4 regions of the Paraglaciecola sp. T6c genome follow, and region 2 is predicted to be linked to each of the others. Evidence: predicted binding sites of a transcription regulator. Region 2 holds the regulator's gene; each other region holds the start of a gene.
What was found. The regulator sigma-54, encoded in region 2, starts transcription at its own class of promoters, with help from an activator protein. The targets are predictions, from matches to a motif close to GTTGGCACGNNNNTNGNNT.
Positions count from the first base shown of each region.

Region 1: the regulator sigma-54 is predicted to act here: its motif matches at 2,200-2,218, upstream of PATL_RS01350 (BON domain-containing protein).
Region 3: the regulator sigma-54 is predicted to act here: its motif matches at 2,793-2,811, upstream of PATL_RS18170 (S8 family peptidase).
Region 4: the regulator sigma-54 is predicted to act here: its motif matches at 3,064-3,082, upstream of nirB (nitrite reductase large subunit NirB).

Region 1 is NC_008228.1:307,852-312,866, reverse strand. Features, by position in the region: gene purD (phosphoribosylamine--glycine ligase) at 1-203, shown strand, start outside; gene PATL_RS01355 (GGDEF domain-containing protein) at 355-1,287, opposite strand; gene PATL_RS22605 (hypothetical protein) at 1,377-1,541, opposite strand; gene PATL_RS01350 (BON domain-containing protein) at 1,609-2,157, opposite strand; gene PATL_RS22300 (DUF1328 domain-containing protein) at 2,341-2,514, opposite strand; gene PATL_RS01340 (magnesium transporter) at 2,731-4,068, opposite strand; gene PATL_RS01335 (autotransporter assembly complex protein TamB) at 4,335-5,015, opposite strand, start outside.
Region 2 is NC_008228.1:654,276-659,290, reverse strand. Features, by position in the region: gene PATL_RS02945 (DNA/RNA non-specific endonuclease) at 1-24, shown strand, start outside; gene PATL_RS02940 (HPr family phosphocarrier protein) at 125-403, opposite strand; gene rapZ (RNase adapter RapZ) at 400-1,245, opposite strand; gene ptsN (PTS IIA-like nitrogen regulatory protein PtsN) at 1,248-1,691, opposite strand; gene hpf (ribosome hibernation promoting factor) at 1,707-1,994, opposite strand; gene PATL_RS02920 (RNA polymerase factor sigma-54) at 2,020-3,513, opposite strand; gene lptB (LPS export ABC transporter ATP-binding protein) at 3,636-4,361, opposite strand; gene lptA (lipopolysaccharide transport periplasmic protein LptA) at 4,361-4,882, opposite strand; gene lptC (LPS export ABC transporter periplasmic protein LptC) at 4,923-5,015, opposite strand, start outside.
Region 3 is NC_008228.1:4,258,045-4,263,059, reverse strand. Features, by position in the region: gene PATL_RS18180 (PAS domain-containing sensor histidine kinase) at 1-623, shown strand, start outside; gene PATL_RS18175 (two-component system response regulator) at 676-2,385, shown strand; gene PATL_RS18170 (S8 family peptidase) at 2,884-5,015, shown strand, end outside.
Region 4 is NC_008228.1:3,071,234-3,076,248, forward strand. Features, by position in the region: gene nirD (nitrite reductase small subunit NirD) at 1-281, opposite strand, end outside; gene nirB (nitrite reductase large subunit NirB) at 292-2,877, opposite strand; gene PATL_RS12965 (TraB/GumN family protein) at 3,454-4,335, shown strand; gene PATL_RS12970 (molybdopterin-synthase adenylyltransferase MoeB) at 4,371-5,015, shown strand, end outside.

The DNA.
Region 1 (5,015 bases), 350 kb from region 2:
TAGCTAAGGTTTTTCACGCTGGTACGAAAGATGTCAACGGTAATGTAACGACAAACGGTGGGCGCGTATTGTGCGCAACAGCCTTAGGTGAAAGCGTCACTGAGGCACAACAACGTGCTTATGAACTGGCCAAGAGCATCAGCTGGAATGGCATGTTCTATCGTGACGACATTGCTTATCGCGCCATTGCTCGTGAGCAATAAAGATTAGGGTTTAAAATCTGAAAGCGACACTAGAAAGCGCCAACATGGCGCTTTTTTTATGTACTTTAAATGAGCCTTATTATACCAACGCCATTTTCAAAATCCGCTGGGGGAATTCTCACAGGGCACGTATTTATTGGAAGGGGTATGACTAACTCACAAGCCGGTTGCGGCCCTGTTTCTTAGCTTGATAAAGACACCGGTCGGCTTGCTCCACCAGAAATTCAGGGTGATTAAAGGTGTGGTCGTTAATGTCATGGAGCTTCAGTGTTGCCGCACCGACACTCACAGTGACCTTACCATTAACAGTAGACGCCTTGTTTTTTATATCTAGCGCTTCAATATTGCGTAATATCATTTCAGCTATTTTTTGCGCGCCTACTTTATCGGTGAAAGGTAACAGTACTAGGAACTCTTCGCCGCCATAGCGCCCCATAGCATCACTCTCACGCTGCAAACTCGCTTCAATGGTAGTGGCAACCTTCTTTAAACATTCGTCACCCGCTACATGACCATAGGTATCATTAAATCCCTTGAAAAAATCAATATCAATCATTAGCACTGACAGCTCATGTTGCCCTCGAATAGCTGCGTACCAAAACCGGTTGTAGGTGGTGTCGAGCTGCATGCGGTTAGGTACGCCAGTCAGCCCGTCGGTACAGGAGATAAGCGCCAGCGTACGAAGCTTAGCCGATACCTGCATATGATTTCGGATCTTGATGTTGAGCATGGCAATATCGGTTGGCAGCTCAACGAAGTCTAATGCACCCGCTTCTAGTCCAGATAAAATCAAGGATTTGGGCGTATCTTTACCATACAAGATAAGCGGAATATCTATGGTTAGGGGGTGCTGTTTCAAACGAGTACAAATGAGAAGCCAGTCGCTGTCACGGGGAGATACTCTGATCAATACTAAGTCGATAGGTGCATTTAGCGCTAACTTGAGTACCTCTTCATTGTCATTACACACGAGCAAATGGAATGATGTTGAAAATTGGCGGGTGAGTGCTTTTAACATTTCGCCGGGGTTATCTACCACCAGCAACGTTTGTTTTAGAACATTTGCACTCTCTGGATTTTGCATTGCGGCTCTGGGTTTTGGTCAGCTAGGTGCTTAACTCGCAAATTGCCACAGCACCTAATCGACATGAAAGACGCTTCATTGTTCAATAATCAAACAGCAGTTTCAATACCCTCCTGCTGTTTTTGCATGAGTATTTTTTTTAGCAGAGTATTTTCCTCAACTAAACGCTCAACAAGCTCCGATTCATTGGACTCAGGCTTGTCTACTTTTTCGAACCAGTTAAAGTATGCATTCTTATTGTGCTTATCCATCATAATACCTCTTACTACATTTATAATTTTTGAGCATTGTCACGTCAGATGCTACAGCGCGTGCAATGATTTATTCGCTAACTTTTAACTTGCTCACCACTTTTTCTACATCGATGGCCTCTTGAGCGATATCAACCGCTCGTTGCTTTTCAGCGTCATTTTTCACCTGCCCTTGCAACACGACCACACCTTTGGTGCTATTTACGTCAATTTCGGTGCTGCTGATATCCGGTGCCGCCAGTAGACGGGTTTTGACTACAGTAGCGACTTTGTTATCGGTTAGCTTAGCCTGCACTTCGCTGTCTTCATTCTTTCCCGGTGAGAACACCGTAAGCATGTTTTCTACCCCAGTCACACCCTCAACGCCAATGACTAATTCTTGCGCCAAGGCTTTATCTAAGTCTGTTTCCACCTTACCTCGTAGGGTCACCGAGCCATTGTCAACGTCCGTATCAATGCCAGTTGCATCCAAGTTGCCATTTAGCAACAAGGTGGCTTCTACGTAACCATCAATCCAACCATCAAGCGCACTGGCTTTCCAGTAGTTACCGGCTGAGGCGCCAACACTGGCGGTACTGAAGATGGCAATCAGGGTTATGCTTTGTAATATCTTTTTCATCGCTGCCTCACACATTTGCATTAGACCTTCAAAACATAGCTAATGCGATAATGATGCCAAGAGTAAAACTCTGATTTGTTTATTAAAAACAGGCATTTTCAAGCATTAGCGCCGCTAGCAGCTCCTCTTGGCAAGCCAAAACAGGCCGAATATTAGAGTCCAAAATGGCGCTCATGTTAATGACTACTTATGCCGCTTATGTTGTTTAAATGCCAACACACTGAAGAGCACGACAAACGCGACGCACAATAAAAAAATCACTTTTGCAATACTGGCTGCGACGCCAATCACTCCACCAAAACCAAAAACGGCCGCTATTACGCCAAGCACAAAAAATGTTAGGGCCCAAGTCAACATACACACTTCCTTTAAAACGGATAAACGAAGGAGTTAATGCTCCTTCGGCTGGGTGTAGTAAGCGACATACGTGCCAACATCTGAACTTGTCCATAAGCCCTGCCCTGTGGTGCTCAACTATTCTTCGTTCCCCTTATCCTTGTAGGTTTTGCAGTGGGCTACGAAAAAATTACACATTGTATAATTGCTCCGTCCTAGGCTGTGCTTTCACTTGAATCACAGTAGGAACAACGTCCCCAAACCAAGAAATGCCACAAACCCTACAATATCTGTGACCGTCGTTAGAATCACTGATCCCGATAACGCTGGGTCGATGTTGAACTTGTTTAACACCATAGGCACCACGACTCCAGCCGCTGCGGCGGCAATGATATTTAATAAAATCGCTAAGCAAATCACCAATCCGAGCATTGCGTCTGAAAACCAAAAATACGCGATACAGCCAATCACCAATGCCCACACCACACCGTTTAAGCCCCCGACACTCAACTCTTTCTTAAGTAAGGCTTTCACGTTAGAGCCAGTGACTTGCCCTAAGGCAAGGCCGCGTATCATTAAAGTCAGGGTTTGGCTGCCTGCTATGCCCCCCATACTCGCCACAATGGGCATGAGAACCGCTAGCGCCACCACCTGTTGCAATGTTGCCTCGAACATCCCGATAAAACCTGAGGCTAAAAATGCCGTCAGTAGGTTGATACCTAACCAAACCGCTCGGTTCTTTGCGCTCTTAGGTACCGACGAGAACAAATCTTCGTCTTCATCCATACCTGCCGTCGCCATAATTTGGCGCTCATAAAATTCATTCAGTAGCTCACTCGCGGTGGAAATGTCTAAACGACCCAGCACTTTGTTTTGTTCATCCACAACCGGCAATGAAGCAAAGCCGGAACGTTGAACCATCAAGGATGCCGTGGTTAGCTCGTCACTCGCGTTGATGGTATCGAATACCTCTTCTGATAAATCCACCAAGGGCACATGCTCGGGTAGCCCCATGACGTTGGTTAACTTTACGGCTTCTGAAAATTGACCTGCACGGTTAACCAAGAAGATGGTGTCAGCATGGGTTGGTACATCTCGGCGAATCAAACGCAGTGCATCGCGTACTTTGGCGTTTAAAGGCAGCACGAGTGGGTCTTGGCTAAGCCAGTGGCCAATTTCATCGTCACTAAATTGGCTCGCGTCAGTGAAATACTGGCGCTGTTGCTTATCCATGGCATCCAGCGCTTTATCAACCAACGCATTGGGCAATGAATCTGACAATTCGAGTAATTGCTCAGCGTCCACCTCAAAGAAAATGGCTTCCCACTCACTTACATCAGTGGCGGCAATTAACGTCTCGCGAGGATCCCCGCGCATGGCAACCAGCACATCGAGTCGACGTCGTTTGGGTATTCCTTCCCACACTTTTAGGCGCTGTTCTAGGGGTAAAGACTCTAACAGTAATGCCACATCATCGGTGTCTTGGGCCGCTACAAGCGCCACTACATTATCTTGTTCACCGCGCTCTGGAGCCGATACAACTTCTTCAATCAACTCGGGTAATAATTCAGCCATGGTGATTCCTATCCAAAATGCGCTAGATAATGATGATATGAAAATACAAAATATGAAAAACAATAGATAACGACACACTTATCATCAGTAGACGTAACACTATCGAAAAAAGTCACAATTTTTATGACATGAGACTGCCCCAGATGATTTGAACGACTCATAATGACCGTTATCGGTAGGTTATTGAATAAATTACGCGCCAATCCAGTACAGTTACTGAGGTAAAAATGCTAGCCCGTTCGAAACATAATTAGTTTTTCTGTAAGTTACTCGGGCTTTGACTCTTCTTTGTCATCAAGAGTAAATTGATAATATAAGTTCAGCTCGCTGTTTAAACTGCTCACCGCTTCCAGATACAGTTTTGGCAATAGCTGGTAACGCAGAGCAACTTCTGAAACAGAGTCAAACACCCCTACACCGTAGCGAATTTGCACACCAGGCGCGATATAACCAGAAACCGAAAGCTTGGTTTCGTCTCCCGTACCACTGGTATTTAAAGCGAGATCTTCTACGCCCAGTTTGCGCCCGATATTAGTCACTTTGTTTTCACTTTTACCTAAACCAAACCCGATTAACGCGCTGGCCAGTGCCCCGTCGCTTGAGGATTCATCAGTACTATTGATTGCAGTGCCGCGCAACAGATACGAAAGCGCCTCTGGCTGCTCCATACTTGGATCTGAAAATACGCTGACTTGAGGCTCTGACGCGCTGCCTTGAATTCGCAAGCCTGCAATCACATCATCCGCGGTTTTGTTAGGATCTCGAATTGCCTCCACCGCAAGATATGGGCTATCTATCGGGCCGCTAAATTGAATTTCTCCTTCTCGTATCACCAAATCTTGGCCATAAGCTTGGTAGCGACCATTGACCAAATTCAGCTCACCGTTAGCATTAAGGACTTCGCCAGCTTGCGTTAATAACAATGCGCCTTCTAAGTCTGAGGTCAA
Region 2 (5,015 bases):
TTAAGCAGTCAATTGGGTTGCTGATAACCCAACCGCGCGTTTCAAAAAAATAGTGAATGAGTAGAAAGTCGAGATGAGTGGAAAAAGTCTAAATTGAAGTGCACGTTGCATTGAATCTGGCTGATTACTCGCTTTCGTTGAATTTTCCGACAATAAGCTCTTCAACAGCATCCATCGCTTGGCGCGCGTCTTTCCCTTCAGATATCACTTGAATTTCTTTGCCTTGGCAACTCTCTAACATCATTAGGCCCAGCACACTGCTTGCTGAGGCACTTTTGTCATCCTGAACAATAGTGACTTCAGCTTCAAATTGATTCGCAAGCTTAACCAATTGAGTCGCCGCTCTGGCATGCAGCCCTAACTTGTTCACTATGAGTAGGGTTTTTTCTAATCGCTCACTCATCGGTTTAACTCGCGATGACGTATTTGCACATCAGGGTGCGAGGTGCTAAATGTTTTGGCTAACATTTCCACTACGTACACAGAGCGGTGCTGACCGCCAGTACACCCGATGGCGATTGTCACATAACTACGATTATTACGTTCTAAATGTGGCAACCAAGTAGAAATCAGATTCTGAATTTGCCAGATAAATTTAGTGACTATGGGTTGTGAGCCAAGAAAAATCTCGACGGGGGAATCAAGTCCAGTAAGGGGTTTTAAATCTGGCTCCCAGTGCGGGTTGGGTAAGAAACGTGCATCAAATACATAATCCGCATCTTTAGGAATACCGTGTTTAAAACCAAAGCTTTCAAAAACCAAAACTAAGCGTGAGCTTTTTTTACCTAATATTCGCTCGCGCACCAATTCGGCCAGCTGGTGAATTGATAATTGATCTGTGTCTATATATAAATCTGCACGTTCAGCTATCGGCGCCAATAACTGGCTTTCTGCTTGAATAGCACCAGACAATGATTTGTTTTGCTTAGACAACGGGTGCAAGCGGCGGGTTTCACTGAAACGCTTAATCAGTACGTCATCGCTGGCATCCAAATACAATATGGTCATTTCCCACGTTGACGGCAAGTAGTCGAGTATTTCCACCAATTCGTTGGGATCTTTGGGTAAATTTCGCACGTCAATGCTGACCGCGACCTGATCGTACTCGTCAGCGACGGTATGGGTCAAAGTGGGCAATAAGTTGACGGGGATATTATCAACGCAGTAATAGCCTAAATCTTCCAGTGAACGTAAAACGATGGACTTCCCTGAGCCTGAACGCCCACTGATGATAATAAGCTTCATAATTAACTGAGTACCTGAAATAATTCTTGGTCTGTGGTTGCACTGCGCAAACGATTTAAAATGTCTTTATCAACGAATTTTTTGGCTATCGCCGACAAGGTTTGTAGGTGCTCTTGGGCCTTTTCCTCTGGTACTAAAATAGCAAAGAAGATATCCACTGGCATGTTATCGATGGCGTCATACTGGACCGGAGGTTGGCACGTTACAAGCACGCCTAGGGCTGACTCTAGCCCTTTTATACGGCCATGTGGTAGTGCTATACCACCACCAATGCCCGTACACCCCATTTTCTCGCGCCCCGCTAAACTGGATAAAATGGTCGCTTGGTCTACTTCAACAAGGTGCTCAGATGCCAATTGACTAATAAGCTCTAAAATGCGCTTTTTGCTGGACCCCTGAACTGCGCATACGACGCAGTCAGGGTGAAGAATATTTGATATTTCCATTATTTACCTGATGGGTTAATGGCGTTTAGCTTTTTCTTTATGCTTGATAACTTGCCGATCGAGTTTATCGATTAGGCCATCTATTGCCGCATACATGTCGTTGTGTTCCATGGTGGCAAATACATCTGCCCCATTCAAATGTATTGTCGCTTCCGCTTTTTGGTTGAGCTTTTCTACATTGAGAATGACGTGAACATTGTTGATCTGATCGAAGTGTCGCTCGAGCTTGGTAAATTTAGTATCGACATAATCTTTTAGTGAATCGGTTACATCCACATGGTGACCAGTAATATTAATTTGCATATCGCCTCTTCCTTCTTTAATCAGCCTACAATAGGCTTTTTCGTTGGTTCGACGGGGGTATCATCAGAGATTCCCGGTACTTTGCTATTGTTCGCCGAGCGACCATGATGCCTTGATCGGCCAACAATTGAGCAATCTTGCTGTCACTTAACGGCTTGCTTGGTTTTTCAGCTGCGACCAGCTTTTTAATCAATGCGCGTATCGCCGTTGACGAGCACTCTCCGCCTGTCTCAGTTGCAACATGGCTCGAGAAGAAATATTTCAGCTCAAATATACCTCTAGGGGTATGCATATATTTTTGGGTAGTAACACGAGAAATTGTAGATTCATGCATATCCACCATTTCGGCTACGTCATTTAGTACCATAGGCTTCATCATCTCAGGCCCATGTTCAAAGAAGCCCATTTGCTGCTGTACTATACAGTTTGACACTTTCAATAAGGTATCGTTTCGGCTCTCAACACTTTTAATAAACCATTTGGCTTCTTGCATGTGTGAGCGAATAAATTGACTATCACTGGTGTTTTTCGCGCTACGACTCATTGCAGCATACTGTTGATTAACGTTCAATTTGGGTAGGCTGTCTGGGTTAAGCTCTACTGTCCAACGGCCATTTTTCTTACTCACTGACACATCAGGTATAACGTATTCTGCTTCACCTTTGATCAAGGCGCTGCCTGGACGCGGATTGAGCGTTTTAAGTAAACGCATGACCTCACGCAAATCATCCTCTTTAAGGCGAGATTTACGCATCAAAGTACGGTAATCCTTGCTTGCCAAAAGGTCGGCATAGTCCCCAATCAAGGTCTTCGCTTCTTCTAACCAGGGTGTATCAGGAGCAAACTGACGCAATTGCACTAGCAAGCATTCTTGTGGTGTACGAGAGCCTGACCCAATTGGGTCGAACATTTGAATACGCTTAAGTACGCATTCCACTTCATCGAGCTCTATTTCTTCATCATCCATGCTGGCCAGAACGTCTTCAGCGCTCATGGTCAAATAACCAGACTCATCGATAGAATCAATGATCGCTGTCGCAATCGCGACATCGGTATCACTAAAATGGGTTAAACGCATTTGCCACAGCAAATGATCTTGAATGTTATCTGTGGTTTCGCCTTGAAAGATCTGTTCGTCATCACCGCCGGCACCACTGGATATGCTAGAGGCAGGTGCGGAAGAAGCGCTGATGTACTCATCCCAAGTGGTATCCGTAGGTAAGTCTTCTGGGATTTCGTTTTTCTCGAACGCTTCACTTGAGTCTAAGTTGTCACTGCTGGTATCAACTATTTCATTGGTATCTTTAGAAGACGGGTCGAGGGAATTGTCATTTAACGCACTATCGCCGGATTCCTGATCCGTAGGCTCTTCAACTTCCAACAGCGGGTTGGAATCCAAGGCTTCTTGAATTTCTTGCTGTAAATCTAACGTAGACAATTGCAACAAACGAATAGCTTGCTGTAACTGTGGCGTCATAGTGAGTGATTGACTAAATTTTAATTGTAAAGAGGGTTTCATTTACTTCTTTATTCTGTCCGTTGCAAACTAAAAAATATGCTGTGGTTGATTCGATTGACTGTAAATGTCTCACCAAGCGCCTGAGTATAATCTCGATAAAATGAGCGGCTTTTTCAGCTTAACTATAGCCTGAATTGTTCGCCTAGGTATACATCTCTTACACGTTGATCACTTAATACTTCTTCTGCCGTGCCAGAAGCGATGAGTTCACCATGACTAACAATGTAAGCTTTCTCACACACATCGAGTGTCTCTCTTACATTGTGGTCGGTTATCAAAACACCAATACCACGGTCACGTAAATGTTGAATAATTTTTTTAATATCATTAACTGAAATAGGATCAACACCGGCAAACGGCTCATCGAGCAGAATAAATTCTGGATCGGCTGCCAGTGCCCGCGCTATTTCTACCCGGCGGCGTTCACCTCCAGACAAACTCATACCAGCACTGTTACGAATATGATTTATATTGAACTCATCGAGTAATGAATCCGCTTGCTGTTCTCTTTGTTCTGCACTGAGCTCTTTGCGTGTCTGCAAGATAGCCATCAAGTTTTGATAGACTGTCAGTTTTCGAAAAATAGAGGCTTCTTGGGGTAAGTAACCAATCCCTAAACGAGCGCGCATATGCATGGGCTGTAGGGTAAGATCTTGCTGATCAATACTGATTTCTCCCTTATCTAAGGGAACCAAACCGACAATCATATAAAACGTGGTTGTTTTACCTGCACCGTTTGGACCAAGTAAACCGACAATCTGGCCAGTGGACACTTCTAGACTGACATCACGCACAACTTGACGCGATTTATAGGATTTAGCCAAATGCGAGGCTTTTAACGTCGCCATTATGGAGTTTCATCCTGTTTTGGTTTGACTTCAGCATCACTGGACTTTTTCGCGTCAGTTTGCTTTTTACTGCTCGCTGATTTCTTAGCTGGTTGAAAAATAGTCGTAACTCGTCCGCTATTTTCACTCTCGCTCTCTCCTTGCGCGACAATTTGTTCAAGTTCCATGTTAAACACTATCGACTCACCTTTTACACTGCTATTGTTCTGCTTCAGCTGTGCATCGCCTTCTAAGGTTAGTGTGCGTAAATCTCTGCGATATTCAATGCGATTGGCTGATGCCTCAATACTGCCCCCTTGCTCTTGTTGTTGAGAGTATTTAGCCGGGCTACCCGTCGCGATGAAAACTTCGTTACCTTCGCCTTTACTCGCGTCGACTTCTACTTCATCGGCATACACATTCAAACTACCTTGATTGATGTGCACGTCTTCTCGAAAGATAGACTTTTTAGTTTTACCGTCCCCGAACTGAAACTTCGAGTCCACTTTTATCGCTTGCGTGAAATCTTCTTTGCCAGCCATGCTTAATGGGGAAAATGATAATGTTGCTAAGGCAACTAAGCTAAGGCTGAGGTTGATAAATGGTTTGCACATGATCAAGTAGCTCATATTGTTGGGTCGTTAAATTGGCTTTAAAACCGTTACTGTTGATGAC
Region 3 (5,015 bases), 1.6 Mb from region 2:
TAAATGCCATACGTCGACTCCTTGGTTGGATTGAGGAAGATTGCCACAATATTCTGCCAACGGAATCGCAAGAGAATCTTCGCTTAGTTGTCAATCGTGCCAATAGGATGTATCAGCTTTTAGACGACTTACTTTCATTTGCCAAAATTGGTCGTAAAGATACAACCACAAAGCGCATTGTGTTGGAAACTCTGGTAGCAGATTTAACGCCACTCTTAGACGCCCCAGAAGAGTTTACTATCAATGTTGAGCCTGCAGAGCTAACGGTCGCCCCCGTTCCGTTTAAAACGATCATGCTAAATTTATTGGGAAATGCAGTTAAGCACAACGATAAATCAAGCCCACAAATCAATGTTAGCTTTCGCGAAATGCAACATTTTTACGTCGTAGGTATTGAAGATAATGGCCCAGGTATAGATCCAAAACACTTTGAGCGTATCTTTCAACTTTTTCAAACGTTGAAATCCAGAGATGAAGTAGAAGGCAGTGGGATAGGACTCTCTGTTGTGCTCAAGCACCTGAACCAGTACGGTGGCAAAATAGAAGTTGACTCTGATGGCGAAAATGGAACTACATTTACTGTGTATTGGCCAAAACCTAAACATGGAGTAGAGCAGGGATGAGAACATGTTTCAGTTATAACGTAAGACGCTATGCATCCATTGGGGGTGGCGTATGAAGGTACTCATTGTTGACGATGATGCTGTTGACAGGCGTGTTGTAAGAAGAACGCTTAGCGCGTCGGGTGATACCTATCATGAAGTGCAAGAGGCTAGTTCTGTTGCAGAAGGGCTTGAGCTACTTGATGGCAATCAATTTGATGTCATCTTACTTGATTGTCGTATGCCGGAGGTGGATGGCATTGAAATGGTCACTGATATGCATGCCAAGCCAGATATGGGTAATACTGCGGTCGTTATGATAAGTGCCTCAGACGATCCCGCTTTGGCGCTGCAATGTATCGAAGCGGGTGCTCAAGATTATATTTCTAAAAATGAGATCACGTTAGCCAAGTTAGAGCGTGCGATTTTGCATGCTAATAAGCGCTTCGAAATCGAGCAGCGCATGCACATGAGTTATTTAGAAGTGAAAAAAATGGCTGAAATGGACCCCTTAACAGGCCTGTCAAATCGCTACCATTTTGAAGAAACCTTAAAAGTGATGATTGCTAGCAATAAACGAGACGGCAGCAATGTTGCCCTTTTAGCATTGGACTTGGACAACTTTAAGCACGTGAATGACACCATGGGACACGAAGCCGGTGACAGTGTGCTTAAGCAGTCTGTAAAGAGAATACGCAGTTGTTTGCGCAATAATGAAGGGTTCGCACGCCTAGGAGGAGATGAGTTCGCCATTATTCTGGGGGACATCGCTCGTGTCGAGGATGTAAACAACATTAGCAATCGTGTGCTCAATTCATTTAAGCAGCCCTTTAATATTCAAGGAAAAGAATTTGTATGCGGCGTTAGCATAGGTGTAGCGCTATGCCCAGTGGATTCAGGTGATTCTCAAGCACTGTTGAAATGTGCAGATATTGCTATGTATCGCGCTAAGCAAGATGGCAAAAACGGCATTAGGTTTTATGAGCCTCATTACCAAATAGAATTTAACCAACGGTATATTATTCATAATGCCTTGACGAATGTGCTCGAAAATGACTCGTTCAGGTTATTCTACCAACCTATTTTCTGTGCTAAAAGTGACAAACTCCTAGGCTTTGAGGCACTGATTCGCTGGCCAGAAGCAGAAATATGCTACACGCCAGATGTGTTTATTCCCGTGGCAGAACAAAGTAAATTAATTGATCAAATTGGACGATGGGTCATTGAAACCGCAATCGCACAGCTTTCGACCTGGCATCAACGGTTTGATGAAAACTTGACCCTGTCGATTAATATCTCCCCGGTACAGTTGCAAAATGATGGGCTACTGAGCGAGTTTCAGCGCACGCTTGAAGCGCAAAACGTGTTAGCAAATAACATCATATTAGAGATAACTGAAACCGCATTGATTAAAGATAACAGTAAGGTAACGCACTCTTTGAATATCTTGTCTGAAAATGGTTTCAAAATTGCGCTAGATGATTTTGGTATGGGGTTCTCGTCGGTCGCGCACTTGATGGATTACCCCATTGACATTGTTAAATTAGATAAGAGTATGCAAGCCACTATGCAAATCACAGATAAACGCTTAAGAGTTTTTGAAGCGTTAGCACTGATGCTTAAAAAATTGGATTTCATTGTGGTTGCTGAGGGGATAGAAACACAGAATCAAGTAAGCCTATGCCAAAAGTTCGAATTAGATAGGCTACAAGGGTATTTACTCGGCATGCCAATGGACGTCAGTAAATGTAGTGCGTTTCTGGCTCTGCATCATAAAAAATAGCCTAATAAGGAAAATCTGATGTAAGCAAGTCGGTTAGCAGTGTCATGTTTTGGATATTCAATGCCCAGTTGAACTTGCATAACCGAAAAGGCGAAAACTTACCCAATGCCAACAAACGTAGATTTATCTTGGGATTGCCACTTGTACTGCTCTGACAATCCACTTAGTTCGCAACTTTCCACTCTCAATCGATTTTTCAAATTTTCTTTTATAGTCGCAAACAGTGTTCGAACTCGTCTCATTGTCAGGTTTTAGCTCTCCTATGTATCGCTTATAAATAATAAATTGAAATAAATGAATGCAACCAAAAGTCTAATTGCTATCATTTTATTCATTCAATAATTTCATTTTGGTCCGTTCGTTATTTTCATATTAAAATAAATCATTTCAAAATCAGTGCTTTGCAAATTGGCATGCTGCTTGCTTTTTACCGTTAGAGCGATAGTGCTAACTGAATTTACTTCGAACTCGGCGAGTGGATTTGAAAAGGAAAATATAATGAAACCAAAATTTAATAAGCAGCGAGCAGTACTGCTAGCGGGAATGGTGTGCTTTAGCGCTTTCGCAACAGCGGGCTTAAAAGTTAGCAGCTTAGTTAACGACATCAAATCTACTGTTGAGCCAGGTTCACTCGGAACTTCACAATTAGTTAAAACCGTTAATAGTTTAGTGGGTCTGAATAATGAAGTGATTATTCAGGGGGCTGAAATCAGTATCTTAACTGAAGTGATTAATACGCTTGGCGGCGTGATAACACATGAATTGCCCCTCATAAACGGGATTGGCGTTCGGGTAAGTGACGCACAGCTAGTTTTGCTGAATCAGTTGACTGACATTATTACTATCAAAAAGAACGAAGCCGTTTATACATCCAGCGCATTGGATCACTGTTTAGTATATGGAAGTCACGTAGCAGAGCTAACCAATAGAAGTATTCGCTGGAACTTGTATAACGCCCGTGACATGGAAGCTAACATGCAAAGCATGTCTTTCAAATGGCCTGAAGAGCTGGGACATATCTATTCTGTAAAAGTGAACGGTGCCACTGTTTACTGGCGCTTGTACAGCAAGAAGACTGGTGAACTGTCGATTGATATTAAGCGACTCAAACGTTTTGCCAAACTAGATTCGTTCGAAGGCGTAACGGTTGAAGTATCTTTTGCCAAAAAAGGCGTGAAAAATTACCAACAACGTGATTTTTCTTTGGATGTTCAATTCAAAGAGGGTTGTGATCGCAGCCTAGTGAAGGGGTACGACACCCAAGCAAATGAAGGTGATAGCAACAGTTATTATGTGAATAACATTGGTGCTGACGAACTACATGATCGTGGCATTACAGGTAAAGACGTTACCGTTGCTGTTATCGACAGCGGCCTATGGGCTGCGCATAGCGCGTTAGGGAATGACACGGCGAATAATACACGTATTAAAGCGGCATATGATGCTTTAGAAGATACGGAACTGAACGTGAGTAATCTTACTGATGAAAACAGCCACGGAACTCACATTACAGGCATCATTGCCAATAGTGACCGTGCGGTCGTAGACGGCCAAATGCGCAGTTATTATCAAGGTGTTGCACCGGACGCAAACCTAGTGGTCGTAAAAGCCTTTTACGAAGACGGTCATAGTACTTACTTAGACGCATTACGCGGCCTACAGTACATAGCTGATAACCATGAAGCGTTAAATATAAGGGTAGTAAACCTTTCCTTTGGTGCGCCGCCTCGTTCAAATTACTGGGATGATCCCATTAACCAAGCGGTAATGGCATTATGGGAAAAAGACGTCATTGTGGTGACATCAGCGGGCAATACAGGCCCAAGTGCAATGACCATTGGCGTACCTGCAAACGTACCTTACGTAATAAGCGTGGGGGCAATCAGCGATAATTACACTCAGGACAATGCAAATGATGACACCTTGCTTTCGTTCTCATCTCAGGGCCCAACTCACGAGGCCTTTATAAAGCCTGATATGGTGGCACCTGGCGGCCATATGTTTAGCTTAGCGAACGAAGACATGTATGTGCCTGCTAAATACCCTCAGTATATGGTTGGTAAAGACCGCTTTATCATGTCCGGTACGTCACAAGCTTCAGGTGTGGTCAGTGGCGTAGTCGCGTTAATGTTACAAGACGATCCAAGTCTCAGTGCGAACGATGTGAAATGTCGCTTGATGACCAGTACGACTATGGCTCAAGTGAATGGCAAACTGGCTTACAGCCCATTTCAACAGGGCTCAGGCAGTGTTAATGCAATAAAAGCCGTAGATTCCAATGAATCAGGTTGTGCGAATAATGGCATGGACATAGCGGCCGATATTAGTGGCGACCAACATTATATGGGCGCAGCTCGAAAAGATGAAAACGGCAACTACTACATTCAAGGGTTTGAGTTTGAAGTTTGGGAAGAAGCCTTCATGTGGGAAGAAGCTTTCATGTGGGAAGAAGCCTTCATGTGGGAAGAAGCTTTCATGTGGGAAGAAGCCTTCATGTGGGAAGAAGCTTTCATGTGGGAAGAAGCTTTCATGTGGGAAGAAGCCTTCATGTGGGAAGAAGCTTTCATGTGGGAAGAAGCCTTCATGTGGGAAGAAGCACACATGAACCAAGAAAACTTCATGCTGCAAGA
Region 4 (5,015 bases), 2.4 Mb from region 2:
GCTTCATCGTCTAGGCATTTACCGCTTGTTAAACAGTAACGCTGTTTGTACAAAGGCGAAATAATCACAGTTTTATCTGCCACTGAACCAATCAAACCTCGATACAACACATTTGCTTTACCAATAGGATCCCAGTTACTGATGGCATAAAAGTGTACTTCGCCTTTCTCTCGTACTTTAAAAATGGCCACTTGTTGCTCTTTCACTAACGCACACACGCCTGAGTTATCAACCAAATCATTAAGGTGACAAATATCTGTCCAATTTTGTTCTGTGCTCATAACTGACTCCTTACGCCAACTCAACAACATCGATAATTTGCTCGGTACCTTTGCCGGATTTAGCAAGGGTCTCTAGTTCCGCTTCCGTAGCGGGTCGAATTTGCGCGCGCTCTTGTACAAACACGACATTTTTATCGCTCTGTTCGCTGTTGACGAATTGACGAAAACGTTTACGTGAAGACTCATCTTCAATGGCTGTTTTCCACTCACATTGGTAAGTATCTTTGATGTGTTGCATTTGTTGCTCGAGCTCTTCGCCTAAGCCTAGGGAGTCGTTGATCACCACATCTTGCAAATACGCTAACCCGCCTTCTAGATTCTCTAACCATACTGAGGTGCGCTGTAAACGATCCGCAGTTGCCACGTAAAACATCAACACGCGGTCAATATATTTAACTAAGGTGGCGTCATCTAAATCAGTAGCAAACAAATCCGCATGGCGAGGTTTCATGCCGCCGTTACCACATACATATAGGTTCCAGCCGTTTTCAGTAGCAATAACCCCTATGTCTTTACTCTGTGCTTCTGCGCACTCGCGGGTGCAACCTGACACACCAAATTTTATTTTGTGCGGCGCACGTAGACCTTTATAACGGTTCTCCAGATCGATAGCCTGACCCACAGAATCTTGCACACCGAAACGACACCAAGTACTGCCTACACAAGACTTAACGGTACGCAGTGATTTCGCATAGGCATGACCGGTTTCAAAACCGGCAGCAATAAGGGCTTCCCAAATAGGCGGAAGTTGTTCGACTCGCGCGCCGAACAAATCGATACGTTGGCCACCTGTGACCTTGGTATACAAGTTGTATTTTTTCGCAACTTGACCCAATACAATCAGTTTGTCTGGGGTAATTTCACCGCCGGCAATACGTGGCACGACCGAGTAGGTCCCGTTTTTCTGCATATTGCCTAAATAAGTATCATTGGTGTCTTGTAAGGCTACGTGAGGCTTTTCTAACACGAAGTCATTCCACACCGAGGCCATAATTGAGCCCACAGCAGGCTTACAAATTTCACAGCCTAAACCGTGACCGTGTTTTTCAATCAACTCGTCAAAGCTTTGAATTTTGCCGACTTTAACCATGTGATAAAGCTCTTGGCGCGAATAAGCAAAATGCTCACAGATGTCTTTTTTCACTTCCACGCCGCGTTTGCCCAATTCACTGTCGACCACGGTTTTCAGTAACGCCGAACACCCACCGCAACCAGTGCTGGCTTTAGTGCATGATTTAACACTGGCTAAATCGCAGGCTCCGCCATCAAAAGCAGCAATAATGTCGCCTTTTGATACGTTGTGACATGAGCAAATGGTCGCCGTTTCAGGCAGCGCGTCTGCGCCTAAGCCACCTGCTGGCGCATCACCTGAGGCAGGCAAAATCAAGCTTTCAGGGTGTTCAGGTAAATCGATGCCATTTAACGCATATTGTAGAAGCGTGTCGTAGTCACTGGTGTCTCCGACCAAAACGGCGCCAAGCAGCACACTTTGCTCATGGTTAACCACCATTTTTTTATACACGCCATCAGGCTGATTTTCATAAATGTAGGTTTGCGCACCAGGTATGCGAGCATGTGCATCACCAATAGAGCCCACTTCAACGCCCATGAGTTTGAGCTTGGTGCTCATATCTGCGCCTAAAAATTCTACATCGCCACCCGTGATGTGACTCGCTGCAGCGCGCGCCATGGTGTAGCCTGGGGCAACTAAGCCAAAAATAAAGTTATTCCATAAGGCACATTCGCCAATAGCATAAATATCTGGCTCGGACGTTAAACAGTGGTTATCAACCACAATACCGCCGCGTTCGCCGATTTTAATCTCATATTGGCGTGCTAGCGTATCCTGTGGCCGAATACCTGCTGAGAACAGGATCATGTCGGTCTCTAAAAAATCCCCATCGGCAAAACACATGCGATAACGACTTGTTTGACCCGCCTCAATACGCTGTGTGGCTTTTTGGGTGTGAACTTGCACGCCTAAGGCTTCAATCTTGTCTTTTAATAGACGACCGCCGCCTGTGTCGACTTGAACCGCCATTAATTGCGGAGCAAACTCCACAACGTGAGTTTCAAGACCAGCCTCTCGCAATGCGTTCGCCGCTTCTAAACCCAATAAGCCGCCCCCCACAACCACACCGGTTTTGCTCACTTTAGCTGAAGCGCTGATATCCTCTAAATCTTCAATGGTGCGGTACACCAAGCAATGAGGTTGATCGTTCCCCTCAATTGGTGGCACAAACGGATAAGAGCCAGTGGCCATGATGAGTTTGTCGTAAGCGAAAACCTGACCGGATTTGGTTTTAACAAACTTACCTAGCTTGTCAATATCGACCACTGCGGCATCAAGGTGAAAATCAACACCTAATGCTTCATAGTGTGCTGGCGTGGTTAACGCGAGATCGTCCGCTGTCTTGCCTGAGAAATATTCCGACAAATGCACTCGGTCGTAAGCGAGTCTTGGCTCAGCTGATAACACAGTGACTTTATAAGTAATAGAAGGGTCGGTTTTGCCGTGGTTAGTGATTTGCTCAACAAAATGGTGGCCCACCATTCCGTTTCCTACCACGACTATATTGACTGTATTTGCTGACATGTTGGTCCCCTGAACGAAGTGTTTACTCAACTAATTTTGCCCATAAAAAAAGCCCACGCGACTGAGTGCTAACAGTCTGAGTGGGCTTCTTTGCCTGTTCCATGCTTGGCACTAATTGCCGGCACAGTACATAAATGTATTTATCGCGAACGGTATTCGCTATCTAAAACGAGTTCAGTTAAATTAATGCAGGATCATTGCCAAGTATTAATTCCTTATAATTCATATGGTTATAATTCACGATTTGGGATTTGAATTTTATGGCGCTTAATTTTGGTGCAAAGTACCTAAAATGGAGCAAACACCATGGGCTGCTTTACGTTAAGTTGTGTACAGAACACCGCGACTCTCGGATTAGATCATTCCCGCGAATTGCTGTTAAGTATCGATGGATTGCACATTGTTTGCCCAAACAGCCGTAAACAGCGGATTTTTGGTTCCTTTGTCTGCTGAAAAGCGGCACACTGAGTGATTAACGACTAGGTTATTTGTACTCATTCAGCGCTTTTTTGACTCAGTAAGCCCGACGAGTCCTAAGAAGCCGATTATATATCTCGTAAAGGAAGACTATTGAACATGTCATTATTTCGCTCGGCTTTTTACTCAGTTTCTGTACCACTCATTGCGGCCATCTCGATGTTCACCACCACGGTGGACGCCGCTTCAGTATGGAAGGTCACCTCTGGCGACAACAGCTTATATATTGGCGGCACTATTCATATCTTGGCCCCAGAAGATTACCCCTTACCCAGTGAATATGAAACGGCCTATCAACACGCTTCCACCCTAGTGTTTGAAACAGATATGACGGCGGTAAAAAGCGTTGAGTTTCAGCAAAAAATGTTAGGTATGATGACTTACACTGATGGCCGATCACTCAAAGACGACTTATCACAACAAAGTTACCAAAAACTCGAAACGCATTTAGCCCAGCGGGGTATACCGATTGCGCAAATGGCGGCAATGAAGCCGAGCCTTATTAGCATTACCCTGAGTATTATCGAACTGCAAAGCCTAGGCTTTACTAGTGAAGGCGTTGACCAATTTTACTCTGACAAAGGCACTCACGCGGGTAAAACCATTCAATGGCTTGAAACCCCAGATGAACAATTGAGTTTTCTCGCCAATTTGGGTGGTGACGATAACGACGCCCTGATTGAATACACCTTGCGAGACATTAAGAAAATGCCCGTTTTAATAGGCGACATGCGCACCAGTTGGCGCGAGGGCGATATGCAAAAAATGGCGGACATCAGTATCGTGCCTTTTAAACAAGACTATGCACAAATTTACCAAGATTTGATTGTCACCAGAAACGCTAATTGGATGCCACATATAGAAGACATGCTAAAAACATCGAACGTAGAATTTATTATGGTCGGTGCCATGCACCTTGCGGGCGATGACAGCGTATTAAAGCAGTTAAAAGCGCAGGGCTACCGCGTAGAAAAATTATAGCAAAGCAGAAAACGGCCATTATTTATCAGGACACTATGCCCTCTATTACGCCCCCGACACTAACCAAAGCGCTCGCCTTGCGTTACGCGAGGCAAATTTTATTGCCAGCTATCGACCTTGATGGCCAAGAAGCCCTCATGGGTTCCAAGGTATTGATTATTGGTGTAGGCGGTTTAGGCTGCGCTGCTGCGCAATACCTTGTTAGTTCTGGTATTGGCGAAATCACCTTGGTGGATGATGACAAGGTTGAGCTGTCTAATTTACATCGCCAAGTTCTTCATCATGAACAAGACGTGGGCGTTAAAAAAGTCGATTCAGCGAAGACGAGTTTACTGGCCAATAATAGCCTGTGCGTTATCAACACCATTGATGAGCGCCTTGATGATAATGCGCTTAGCCAACACGTCAGCCAACATAATGTGGTGCTCGATTGCACTGACAATTTAGCCACTCGCCAGCAAATTAATAAACTGTGTTTCACTCATAAGGTGCCCCTTATAAGCGGCGCTGCAATTCGCTTTGAAGGTCAAGTGAGCACCTACCTGATGGATAACCACAGCCCTTGTTACCAGTGCTTAAGTCAGGTTTTTCCAGAGCAGCAGCTCAGCTGCATGGAAGCTGGCGTGATACCTCCGTTAGTAGGCGTTATAGGCAGCATGCAGGCATTAGAGGCGATTAAA